One region of the Kocuria rosea genome, then DNA from elsewhere that is predicted to be linked to it. Evidence: riboswitches for the same ligand, from Rfam matches in the RefSeq annotation. Region 1 holds a riboswitch; the other holds the start of a gene.

Region 1 (5,246 bases):
GCCCAGCGGGACCGCCTTGAGCCCGTACTCCGTCTCGCCGCGCCGGCGGGAGAGCACGGTGCGCCCGAAGCCGACCATGTACTGCGTGACGCGCACGCCGAAGAGCTTGGCCGGCACGAGGTGGCCGATCTCGTGGAGGGCGATGGAGACCGCGATGGCGGCGGCGGCCAGCAGCACGCCCACGAGGAACAGCACGACACCCATCCGTCGGACCTCCCGGGATCGTCGAGGGACCCCGGCGGGCGCCGGGGACGTCGGGGCCGTGCGCTCGGCACGGCGAGGACCAGTCTGCACCACGATCCTGGACGTCGGGCACCGGGCGCACCAGGGCACGACGACGGCCGGTGCCCTCCCGGGAGGGAGGCGCACCGGCCGTCGGTGGGCTGCGGGGCGGGGCGCCTCAGCGGCGCAGGATCCGGCGGGCCAGCCGGTTGCCCACCACCTGCACGAGCTGGACCAGGACCACGATGACGGCGACCGCCGCCCACGTGACCTCGTCGTTGAACCGCTGGTAGCCCAGGCGCAGGGCGAAGTCGCCCAGGCCGCCGGCGCCGATGGCCCCGGCCATCGCCGACATGTCCGTGATGCCGATGACCAGGAACGTGTAGCCGAGCACCAGCGGGCCCAGCGCCTCGGGCAGGATCACCGTGGTGATGATGCGGCCGCGGGAGACGCCCATGGAGCGGGCCGCCTCCACGACCCCGGGGTCCACGCTCATGAGGTTCTGCTCGACGATGCGCGCCACCGCGAACATGGCCCCGATGGTCATCGCGAAGATCGCGGCGTTGGGCCCCAGCCGGGTCCCGACGACCCCCTGGGTCACCGGTCCCAGCGCGGCAAGCAGGATGATGAACGGGATCGGCCGGACGAAGTTCACCACGAGGTTGAGGCCCTCGTGCACCGCCCGGTTCTCCAGGATGTTGCCCCGGCGGGTGACGTAGAGGCCGACGCCCACGAGCAGACCGAGCAGGCCGGCGAGCAGCAGCGTGACCGCCACCATGTAGAGGGTCTCCCCGAGCGCGGACAGCAGCTCGGGTCCCAGGACGGACCAGTCGTTCACGCGGCCACCTCTCTCAGGGTCGTGATGCGGGACATCTCGTCGACCACGGCCTGCACGGCCGCGTCCGCACCGGTCAGCTCGAAGGTCAGGGACCCGAACGACTGCTCCTGGAGCACGCTGATCCCGCCGTAGGCGATGGTGAAGCGGACCCCGCGGGCGGCGCCGTCCGAGAGCACCCCGCCGATGTCCACGCCGTCGCCGACGTCCACGATCACCAGGCGCCCCCGGTGGGCGCGGCGCAGCCGCTCGACCTCACGGGCGTCGGGCACCGAGTGCAGGACGGAGGAGACGAAGCGGCGGGCGGTCTCGGTGCGGGGCCGGGCGAAGATGTCCACGGTGGAGCCGTGCTCCACGACCTTCCCGTCCTGCATCACGGCCACGCGGTCGGCGATCGCGCGGACCACGTCCATCTCGTGGGTGATGATCACGATCGTGATCCCGAGCTCCCGGTTGACCCGCTGCAGCACCTGCAGCACCTCCTGGGTGGTCTCCGGGTCGAGGGCGCTCGTCGACTCGTCGGCCAGGAGCAGCTTCGGGCTGGTCGCCAGGGCGCGGGCGATGCCCACGCGCTGCTTCTGCCCGCCGGAGAGCTGCTCCGGGTAGTTGCCGGCGCGGGCGGCGAGGCCCACGAACTCGAGCAGCTCGGCCACCCGCGCCCGGCGCTTCTCCTTCGGCCAGCCGGCCCGCTTGAGCGGATACTCGACGTTGCCGGCGACGGTGCGGGAGGTGAAGAGGTTGAACTGCTGGAAGATCATCCCGATCTCCTGCCGCACGGGCGCCAGCTCGGTCTCGCGCCGGCCGGCCACCTCGAAGCCCTCCACGGTCAGGGAGCCCGAGGACACGGGCTCGAGCCCGTTGATCAGGCGCACGAGGGTGGACTTGCCCGCCCCGGAGTAGCCGATCACGCCGAAGATCTCGCCGCGGCGGACGTCGAGGGTGACGTCGTTGACCGCGAGCACCTCGCGCGCCGCCCGCCCCGAGCCGGTGCGGAAGGTCTTGGAGACGTTGCGGAAGGAGACGAGCACCTCGTCCGGGCGCCCGGGTGCGGGCGGCCCGGCGGGGACCGCCGCGCTCACTGCTCCTGGTCCTTCAGCTCCTGCTGGTAGCGCGCGGTCAGCTCCTGGAGCTCCTCCGGCTCCAGCTGCAGCGGCACGGCGGTGTCCTTGGTCTCCTCCATCTCGGCGTCGAGCACGGCCTGCTCGTGGTAGAGGTCCGCGACCTGCCGGAGGGTCTCGTCGTCGGCGAGCTCCTCCGTGGTGGTGAAGAGGTTGACGTAGGCGCGGGAGCCCTCGGACTCGGGGTCGTCCTGGGCGAGCGCGGACTGCGGGTCGATGTCGGCCCGCGAGAGGAAGTCGTTGTTGATGACCGAGCCGGCCACCGAGTCGAGCGAGAGCACCGTCTGCTCCGCGGAGACCGGGGTGACCCGCACCGTGGAGGCCTCGGTGTCGACGTCGAGCTCGGTGGGGATGAGGGTGTCGCTGGTCAGCTCCACGAGACCTGCGGCCTCGAGCACGAGCAGGGCCCGGGAGAGGTTCACGGCGTCGTTGGGCACCGCGATCTCGTCGCCCTCCTGGAACTGCTCCACGGAGTCGTACTGGTTGGAGTACAGGCCCAGCGGGTAGATCGAGGTCGAGCCGATCGGGGTGATGGAGCCGCCGGCCGCGTTGTTGTAGTCGGCGAGGAACGGGACGTGCTGGAACCAGGTCATCTCCACGTCACCGGACTCGGTGGCGGGGTTCGGCTGGTTGTAGTCGGAGAAGTCGACGTACTCGACGGTGATGCCCTGCTCCTCGGCCACCCGCTGGAGGGCGTCGTGGGTCGGGTCGGTGCCCACCACGCCGATGGTGACCTTGTCGTCGGCGAGCACGCCCTCGCCGGAGGACTCCCCGGCGGAGCCGCCGCAGGCGGTGAGGGCGAGGCCGAGGGTCGTGGCCAGGGCGAGGAAGGGGAGGCGCTGCGATCGCATGTGGTGCCTTTCCGTGGGTCCGGGGTGTCGGAGGTCTCCACCGGGGCCAACGGGTCCGGCGGCCACGGTCGAGGGCGCGCCGGAGGGCGCGTGCGCGGTCGGACCGTACTTGCCGCCGGCCGTCGTCGGCCGGTGCCGGATGGTTCACCTGGGGCACCCCACTACGGGAGAGGGTTGCCGCCCAGCAAGCCAGGGCTGCACGCTGGGACTCGTCATCCGCCTGACACACTAGCACGTGCGGCGGGGCCGGGCCCGGCCCGGTCAGCGGGCGAGGACCTCGCGGGCCCGCCGGCGGGCCCAGCGCTCGGCCGCCAGCACGGCCTCGAGCTCCAGCGGGCCGTCGTCGTCGTGCTCGCCCAGCACCGCCTCGACGGTGTCCACGATGGCGGGGAACCGGATCCGGCCGTCGTGGAAGGCGTGCACCGCCTCCTCGTTGGCCGCGTTGAACACGGCGGGGAAGGTCCCGCCCCGCTCCCCCGCCGCCTTGAGGAGCTCGACGGCGGGGAACGCCACCGGGTCGAGGGGCTCGAAGGTCCACTCCGTGGCGCGCGTCCAGTCGCACGGCAGGGCGGCCCCGGGCACCCGGTGCGGCCAGGCCAGGCCGAGGGCGATGGGAAGGCGCATGTCCGGGGGCGAGGCCTGGGCGAGGGTGGAGCCGTCCACGAACTGGACCATGGAGTGCACGACCGACTGGGGGTGGACCACCACGTCGATGCGCTCGAGGGGGACGTCGAAGAGCAGGTGGGCCTCGAGCACCTCGAGGGCCTTGTTCACCATGGTCGCCGAGTTGGTCGTCACCATCAGGCCCATGTCCCACGTCGGGTGGCGCAGCGCGTCCCGGGGCGTGACCGTCTCGAGCTCCGCCCGGGACCGGCCGCGGAAGGGCCCGCCGGAGGCCGTCAGCACGAGCCGGTCCACCTCCCCGGCGGTGCCGCCGCGCAGCGCCTGCGCCAGCGCGGAGTGCTCGGAGTCCACGGGGATCAGGGCGTCCGGGTCCCCGGTGGCCGCGGCGGCGGCCTTGACGAGGGCGCCGCCGGCGATCAGGGACTCCTTGTTCGCCAGGGCGAGCCGGTGCCCGGCCCGCAGCGCCGCCAGCGTGGGGGCGAGGCCGATGGAGCCGGTGATCCCGTTGAGCACGAGGTCGGCGTCGGGGTGGGCGGCGGCCGCGGACGCGGCGTCGGGCCCGTGCACGACGTCCGGGCGGTATCCCCCGGCCCCGGCGGACGCGGCCCCGTCCGCGATGAGGCCGGCCAGCCGGGCGGCGTCCTGGGCGGTGCCGCTGGTCGCCACGAGCGCGGCGCGGGTCTCGAGGGCCTGCTCGGCGAGGAGCTCGAGGTGCCGTGCTCCGGCGGCGAGGGCGACCACGGTGAACGGGTCCGCGCCCTCGAGCTCGCGGGCGGCCCGCACGACGTCGAGCGCCTGGGTGCCGATCGAGCCCGTCGAGCCGAGGACGCTGATCCGGCGGGGGCCGGCGGCGGCCAGGGCGCGCAGCTCGGGTGTCGGGCGGGTGCGGGGCGAGGTGGCGGGGGGCGTCATGGCCCCAGTATCCCCCAGCGCCACTCCTCGGTGCGGTGCCCGCAGGGGGTGCCTGCGGACGGCCCGGAACGGGCCGAGGCCCCGTCCACCGGGAGCGGTGGACGGGGCCTCGGCGACCGACGGGGGTGGGGTCAGCGCGTGGCGCGACCCTTGCGGCCGGAGACCGCGCCCCAGATGAAGAGCACGATGAGGGCTCCCACGACGGCGGTGATGATGGTGCCGATGTCGAACGCGGACTCCAGGTCCCCGATGCCGATCAGCGAGCCGAGGAAGCCTCCGAGGAGGGCCCCCACGATGCCGAGAACGATCGTGACGATGATGCCGCCACCCTGGCTGCCCGGCATGATGAGCTTGGCGAGGGCGCCGGCGATGAGGCCGAGGATGATCCAGCTGATGATTCCCATGATGGCTCCTTATCCGTCCCGGGAGGGACTTTTATTGTACGCAACCGGCGAGTATCCCTGGAATACCCTGAGGTTGCTTCTGCGCCTCACCCTAGCCGACGGTCAGCCGCCTGTCTGTTCCCGTTAGCCAATCGACGCGTTCCTCCCGGACGCGGACCGGCCCGCCGGAAGCCGGGGCTTCGGGCGGGCCGGTGGATCCTCCCAGGTGGGAGCGGGGAATCCGTCAGTGGGCGACGGGCTTCTCGGCGCCGATGCCTGTGAGGGAGCGCACCTCCATCTC
Region 2 (5,246 bases), 1.8 Mb from region 1:
GAAGAAGTCGTACCACTCGATGGTGGTGCCCACGAGGGTGCCGGCGAGGACCTTGCGCTCCTCGCGCGACATCTCGTGCCGCCCGGCCGGGGCGGAGGATGGGTGCGCCATGGGATCTCCAGGGAATCGGGGACGGCGACGTCCGCGGCGGAACCGAACGCATCATGACCGAACGTTCGGTATTGCATTGTGATACTACGGGTGGAAGTGACGCCTGTCACCCTCCGGACGGAATAATCAAACCATGTATCACTAATGTGACACAGACCACCGGGGATGGAAACCGCCGGGCCCGGCCCTCGCAGGAGGACCGGGCCCGGCGGCGCGGCAGGGGCGTCGGGGACGCCGGGATGCGGCTCAGCGGTAGAGCCGCTCCGTGGCCAGGCGCGCTCCCTCGACGAGGGACTCGAGCTTGGCCCAGGCGATCTGCGGGTGCAGGCGCCCGCCCAGACCGCAGTCGGTCGACGCGACGACGTTCTCGCGGCCCACGACCGAGGCGAACTGCTCGATCCGGTCGGCCACCAGCTCCGGGTGCTCCACCACGTTCGTCGAGTGGGAGACCACGCCCGGGATGATCACGCGGCCCTCGGGCAGCGCGTGGTCCTTCCAGACCTTCCACTCGTGGGCGTGCCGGGCGGAGGCGCCCTCGAAGGTGTAGCCGCCGGCGTTGATGGTCAGCATCAGGTCCACGAGGTGCTTCAGCTCGAGGTCCGTGGTGTGCGGGCCGTGCCAGGAGCCCCAGCACAGGTGGAAGCGGACCTGCTCCTCGGGGATCCCCCGCAGCGCGTGGTTGAGCGCCTCGACGCGCAGCCGCGTGAACGCCAGGTAGTCCTCGACCGTGGGCTCGGGGTTGATCTGGTCCCAGGACTCCGCGATGGACGGGTCGTCGATCTGCACGGTCAGCCCGGCGTCCGTGATCGCCAGGTACTCCTCGCGCATCGCGTCGGCGCACGCGTAGACGAGCTCCTCGTCGGTCCTGTAGTACTCGTTCGTCACGCGCGCGGCGGAGCCGGGGGAGAGGGCGGCCACGAACCCGGTCTGCGCCCCGGTGGCCGCCATGGCCGCCCGGAGGTTGCGGACGTCCGAGGCCACGGCCTCCTGTCCCGTGTAGGTCAGCGGCCCGGTGATCTTGGGCTGCGTGGTCGAGGAGCGCCCGGTGAGGATGCCCGACGCCGGGTCCTCGTACGCCTCCCGGAAGCGCTCGCGGTCCCGGCGGTCCGGGAAGCTCGTGAGCACGATGTGGCCGGGCGAGGAGCGCCTCTTCTCCGTGGACGCCCACCGGTCCTCGTCGGTCGGGGTGAGCCCGCCGAGGCGGGAGAAGGAGTAGTTCCACCACGCGCCGTAGTCGACCGCGCTGGACATCGTGTGCCCGTACTCGCCGTCGTTGACCACGTCCACGCCGATCTCGCGCTGCCGGCGCACCACGTCCTCGACGCCCACGGCGAGCTCGTCGGTGAGCTGCTCGAACGTGATGGCGCCCTCGGCGTGCCGCTGGTTGGCCTCGAGCAGCCGCGGGGTCCGCGGCAGGGAGCCCACGTGGGTGGTCTGCACGTGGTCGGTGTTCTGCATGGTCATGCGTGTCCTCCTGAGGGTCTGCGGGAAGGTCGGGGGCCGGTCAGGACCAGAGCCGGCGGGAGGCGAGCTCGGCCCCGCGGGCGAGGGTCTCGAGCTTCGCCGCGGCGATCTGCGGATGGATCCGCCCGCCCAGGCCGCAGTCGGTCGAGGCGATCACGTTCTCGCGGCCCACCTGGCGGGCGAAGCGCTCGATCCGGTCGGCCACCAGCTCCGGGTGCTCCACCACGTTGGTGGCGTGGGAGACGATCCCCGGGATGATGATCTTGCCCTCGGGCAGCTCGTGGTCCTGCCAGACCTTCCACTCGTGCTCGTGCCGGGCGTTGGCGGCCTCGAAGCTGTAGCCGCCGGCCCTGATGGAGAGCATGAGCTCCACCAGGTGCTCGAACCCGAGGTCCGTGGTGTGCGGGCCGTGCCAGGAGCCCCAGCACAGGTGGAAGCGGACCTGCTCCTCCGGGATGCCCTCGAGGGCGTAGTTGAGGGCCTCGACCCGCTTGCGGGTGAACGCGAGGTAGTCCTCCACGCCGGGCTCGGGATTGACCTGGTCCCAGTTCTCCGCGATGGACGGGTCGTCGATCTGCACGATCAGCCCGGCGTCGGTGATCGCCCGGTACTCCTCGCGCATCACCTCGGCGCAGGCGGTCAGCACCTCGTCCTCGTCCGCGTAGTGGGTGTTCTCCAGCCGCGCGCACGAGCCCGGGGACAGCGCGGCGAGGTAGCCCTCGCTCGCGCCCGTGGCCTGCAGCCCGGCCTTGAGGTTGCGGATGTCCGCCTCCAGCGCCGCGTGGCCCGTGTACTCCAGCTTCCCGGTGATCTTCGGGAACGGCGCCTGCTTGCCCGTGGTGATGCCCGAGGAGGGGTCCGTGTACGCCTCGTGGAAGAGCCGGCGGTCCCGGCGGTCCCCGAAGCTCGTCAGGACCACCCTGCCGGGCGAGGAGCGCTGCGGCTCCTGCTCCCACAGGTCCACGTCGCCGGGGGTGAGGCCCGAGATCCGGGCGAAGACGTAGTGCCACCACGCGCCGTAGTCGACCTCCGCGGCCATGACGTGGCCGTACTCGCCGTCGTTGACCACGTCGATCCCGAGCTCGCGCTGTCGGCGGACCACGTCGACCACCGAGTCCTGCAGGAGCCGGTCGTACTCCGCCTCCGGGACGGCCCCCTTCGCCCGGTTGGCCTCGAGCAGCGCCGGGGTGCGCGGGAGGGACCCGGCGTGGGTCGTGCGGATGCGGTCGGCGCTTCGCAGCATGGGTCGTGCGTCCTTTCCATCGGTCCTGGCGGTAGCACCGGAGGCGGGACGGGGATGCCGTCGCCCGGGTTGCTGCGGCGTCGTCGAGCCAGATCTCTCGGCCGCTCTGGATGGTGACCCTGTCATCCAAGCGCACCCGTGCGCGCTGCGCCATTCGGCGCCCGGATGACGGACATGACGCCGTGTGACGCGACCCGGCGCGCACTCCCGGGAGGAGCTGTCCTTCGCGAACATGGCCTGGATCACATACCGTGGCGGTGATCCGTGCCCCTCACCCCGCGGGCACGACGGACCAGAGGAAGGACCCCCATGTCCCAGACGCCCCAGCAGCAGGACCTCGAGGGCCGCACGGCGCTCGTCACCGGTGGCGCGAGCGGCATCGGTCTGGCCGCCGCCCGGGCCCTCGCCGGCTCCGGCGCGCACGTGGTCGTGGCCGACGTCGACGAGGCCGGGGCGCAGCGCGTCGCGGACGAGCTCGGCGGCCGCGCGTGGGCCGTCGACCTGCTCGACACCGCGGCGCTCGCCGAGCTGAGCCTCGAGGTCGACGTGCTGGTCAACAACGCCGGCATCCAGAAGGTCGCCCCCCTCCAGGAGTTCGACCCCGCGGACTTCCACCGGATCCTGGTGCTGATGCTGGAGTCCCCGTTCCTGCTGGTGCGCGCCGCGCTGCCGCACATGTACGAGCGGGGCTGGGGGCGCGTCATCAACGTCTCCTCCGTGCACGGGCTGCGGGCGTCCCCCTACAAGAGTGCCTACGTCTCGGCGAAGCACGGCCTGGAGGGGCTGTCCAAGACCGTCGCGGTGGAGGGCGCGGCCCACGGGGTGACGAGCAACTGCATCAACCCCGGCTACGTGCGCACCCCGCTCGTCGAGAAGCAGATCGCCGACCAGGCGAGGGTGCACGGGATCCCCGAGTCCGAGGTGGTGGAGCGGATCATGCTCGGCGAGACGCCGATCAAGAAGCTCGTGGACCCGGAGGACGTCGGCAGCCTGGTCGCGTGGCTGGCCGGACCGCACGCGTCCATGGTCACCGGGGCCTCCTACACGATGGACGGCGGCTGGACGGCGCGCTGAGCCCGCCTCGGGCCGCTCAGCGGTGACCCAGCTCCCGGGAGAGCCGGTGGGCCTCCGTGAGCAGGGCCCGGCCCAGGAGCTGCCGGCGCTCGCCGCTGAACCGGGGCTCGATGCCCGTGAGGCTCAGCGCGTAGACCGGCGCGCCCGTCGCGTCGAAGACCGCGGCGGCCATGCCCCAGCTGCCCTCGACGATCAGCCCCGGGTTCACGGCGAAGCCCTCCCGCCGGACGTCCGCGAGCAGCTCCCGGATCCGCTCGGGCGTGTGCAGCGGGCCCCACTCGGCGCGGGCCCCGGCCGTGGCCGCGAGGACCCGGTCCACCTCCGCGTCCGGGAGGTGGGCCAGGACCGCCAGCCCCGCCGAGGCCACGCCGAGCGGCAGCCGCAGCCCCTCGTAGAGGACGTGGGAGCGGATGGGGAAGGCGCCCTCCACGCGCGCCAGGCAGACGGTCTCCAGCCCGCGGCGGACCGAGAGGAACGCACTCTCGCCGGTGGCCTCCGCGAGCCGGCGCAGCGAGGGCCCGGCCAGCTCCCGGATCGGATAGCGGTGGGCCGCCACCGCGCCCAGCACGTACAGCTCGGGGCCCAGCTGCCAGGCTCCGGTCCCGGCGTCGCGGTCCACGAGGCCCTCCTCGGCCAGCCCCGTGAGCAGCCGGTGCACGGTGGGGCGGGTCAGCCCGGTCTCGGCGGCGAGCTCCGCCACCGTGCTGCCCCGTTCCCGCCCCGCGACGGCCCGCAGCAGCTGCCCCACCCGGTGGACCACCTGGGTCCCCTGGCCCGTCGTCCGCTCCTGTCCCATGACTCCACTATATGGACAGTCAGGGGACGAATGGCCGGATGCTGAGGAGAAGCGCCGTCGTGCCGCCGGATCTGTTGACCGGCATGTGGAGGCTCCCTAGATTGAGTGCTGGGTCACAGTCCGACGAGAGGAAGGGACAAGGGTGTCCAAGGTCAGAGACAACGCCGCCGAGCTGCTGGCGGAGAGCCTGCGGGACGGCATGACGCTCGCCGTGGGCGGGTTCGGGCTGAGCGGGATCCCCCGGGATCTCATCGACGCGGTGCGGGACTCCGGGGTCACGGACCTCACGGTGGTCTCCAACAACATGGGCGTGGACGGCAAGGGCCTCGGGGTCCTGCTCGAGAACCGCCAGGTGAAGAAGGTCCTCGCCTCCTACGTGGGCGAGAACAAGCTGTTCGCCCAGCAGTACCTGGACGGCGAGCTCGAGGTCGAGTTCAACCCCCAGGGCACCCTCGCCGAGCGGCTCCGAGCCGGCGGCGCGGGCATCCCCGCCTTCTACACGAAGACCGGGGTCGGCACCCTCGTGGCCGAGGGCAAGCCGCACGCCGAGTTCGACGG

The links. Region 1 has a riboswitch for S-adenosylmethionine ahead of EQG70_RS11925 (MetQ/NlpA family ABC transporter substrate-binding protein). Riboswitches for the same ligand answer to the same signal wherever they lie in the genome.
Region 2: it holds a riboswitch for S-adenosylmethionine, as region 1 does, so the genes downstream of both, EQG70_RS03470 (cobalamin-independent methionine synthase II family protein) here and EQG70_RS11925 (MetQ/NlpA family ABC transporter substrate-binding protein) in region 1, are expected to answer to the same signal.

What each region holds. Positions count from the first base shown of each region.
Region 1 covers NZ_CP035103.1:2,583,968-2,589,213, forward strand. Annotated here, with positions in the region: gene EQG70_RS11910 (M50 family metallopeptidase) at 1-204, opposite strand, end outside; gene EQG70_RS11915 (methionine ABC transporter permease) at 401-1,000, opposite strand; gene EQG70_RS11920 (methionine ABC transporter ATP-binding protein) at 1,057-2,136, opposite strand; gene EQG70_RS11925 (MetQ/NlpA family ABC transporter substrate-binding protein) at 2,133-3,026, opposite strand; SAM riboswitch class IV at 3,127-3,243, opposite strand; gene dxr (1-deoxy-D-xylulose-5-phosphate reductoisomerase) at 3,288-4,562, opposite strand; gene EQG70_RS11935 (GlsB/YeaQ/YmgE family stress response membrane protein) at 4,694-4,966, opposite strand; gene EQG70_RS11940 (solute symporter family protein) at 5,190-5,246, opposite strand, start outside.
Region 2 covers NZ_CP035103.1:751,616-756,861, forward strand. Annotated here, with positions in the region: gene EQG70_RS03460 (MFS transporter) at 1-111, opposite strand, end outside; gene EQG70_RS03465 (cobalamin-independent methionine synthase II family protein) at 358-1,575, opposite strand; gene EQG70_RS03470 (cobalamin-independent methionine synthase II family protein) at 1,616-2,818, opposite strand; SAM riboswitch class I at 2,832-2,935, opposite strand; gene EQG70_RS03475 (3-hydroxybutyrate dehydrogenase) at 3,128-3,892, shown strand; gene EQG70_RS03480 (IclR family transcriptional regulator) at 3,909-4,688, opposite strand; gene EQG70_RS03485 (CoA transferase subunit A) at 4,831-5,246, shown strand, end outside.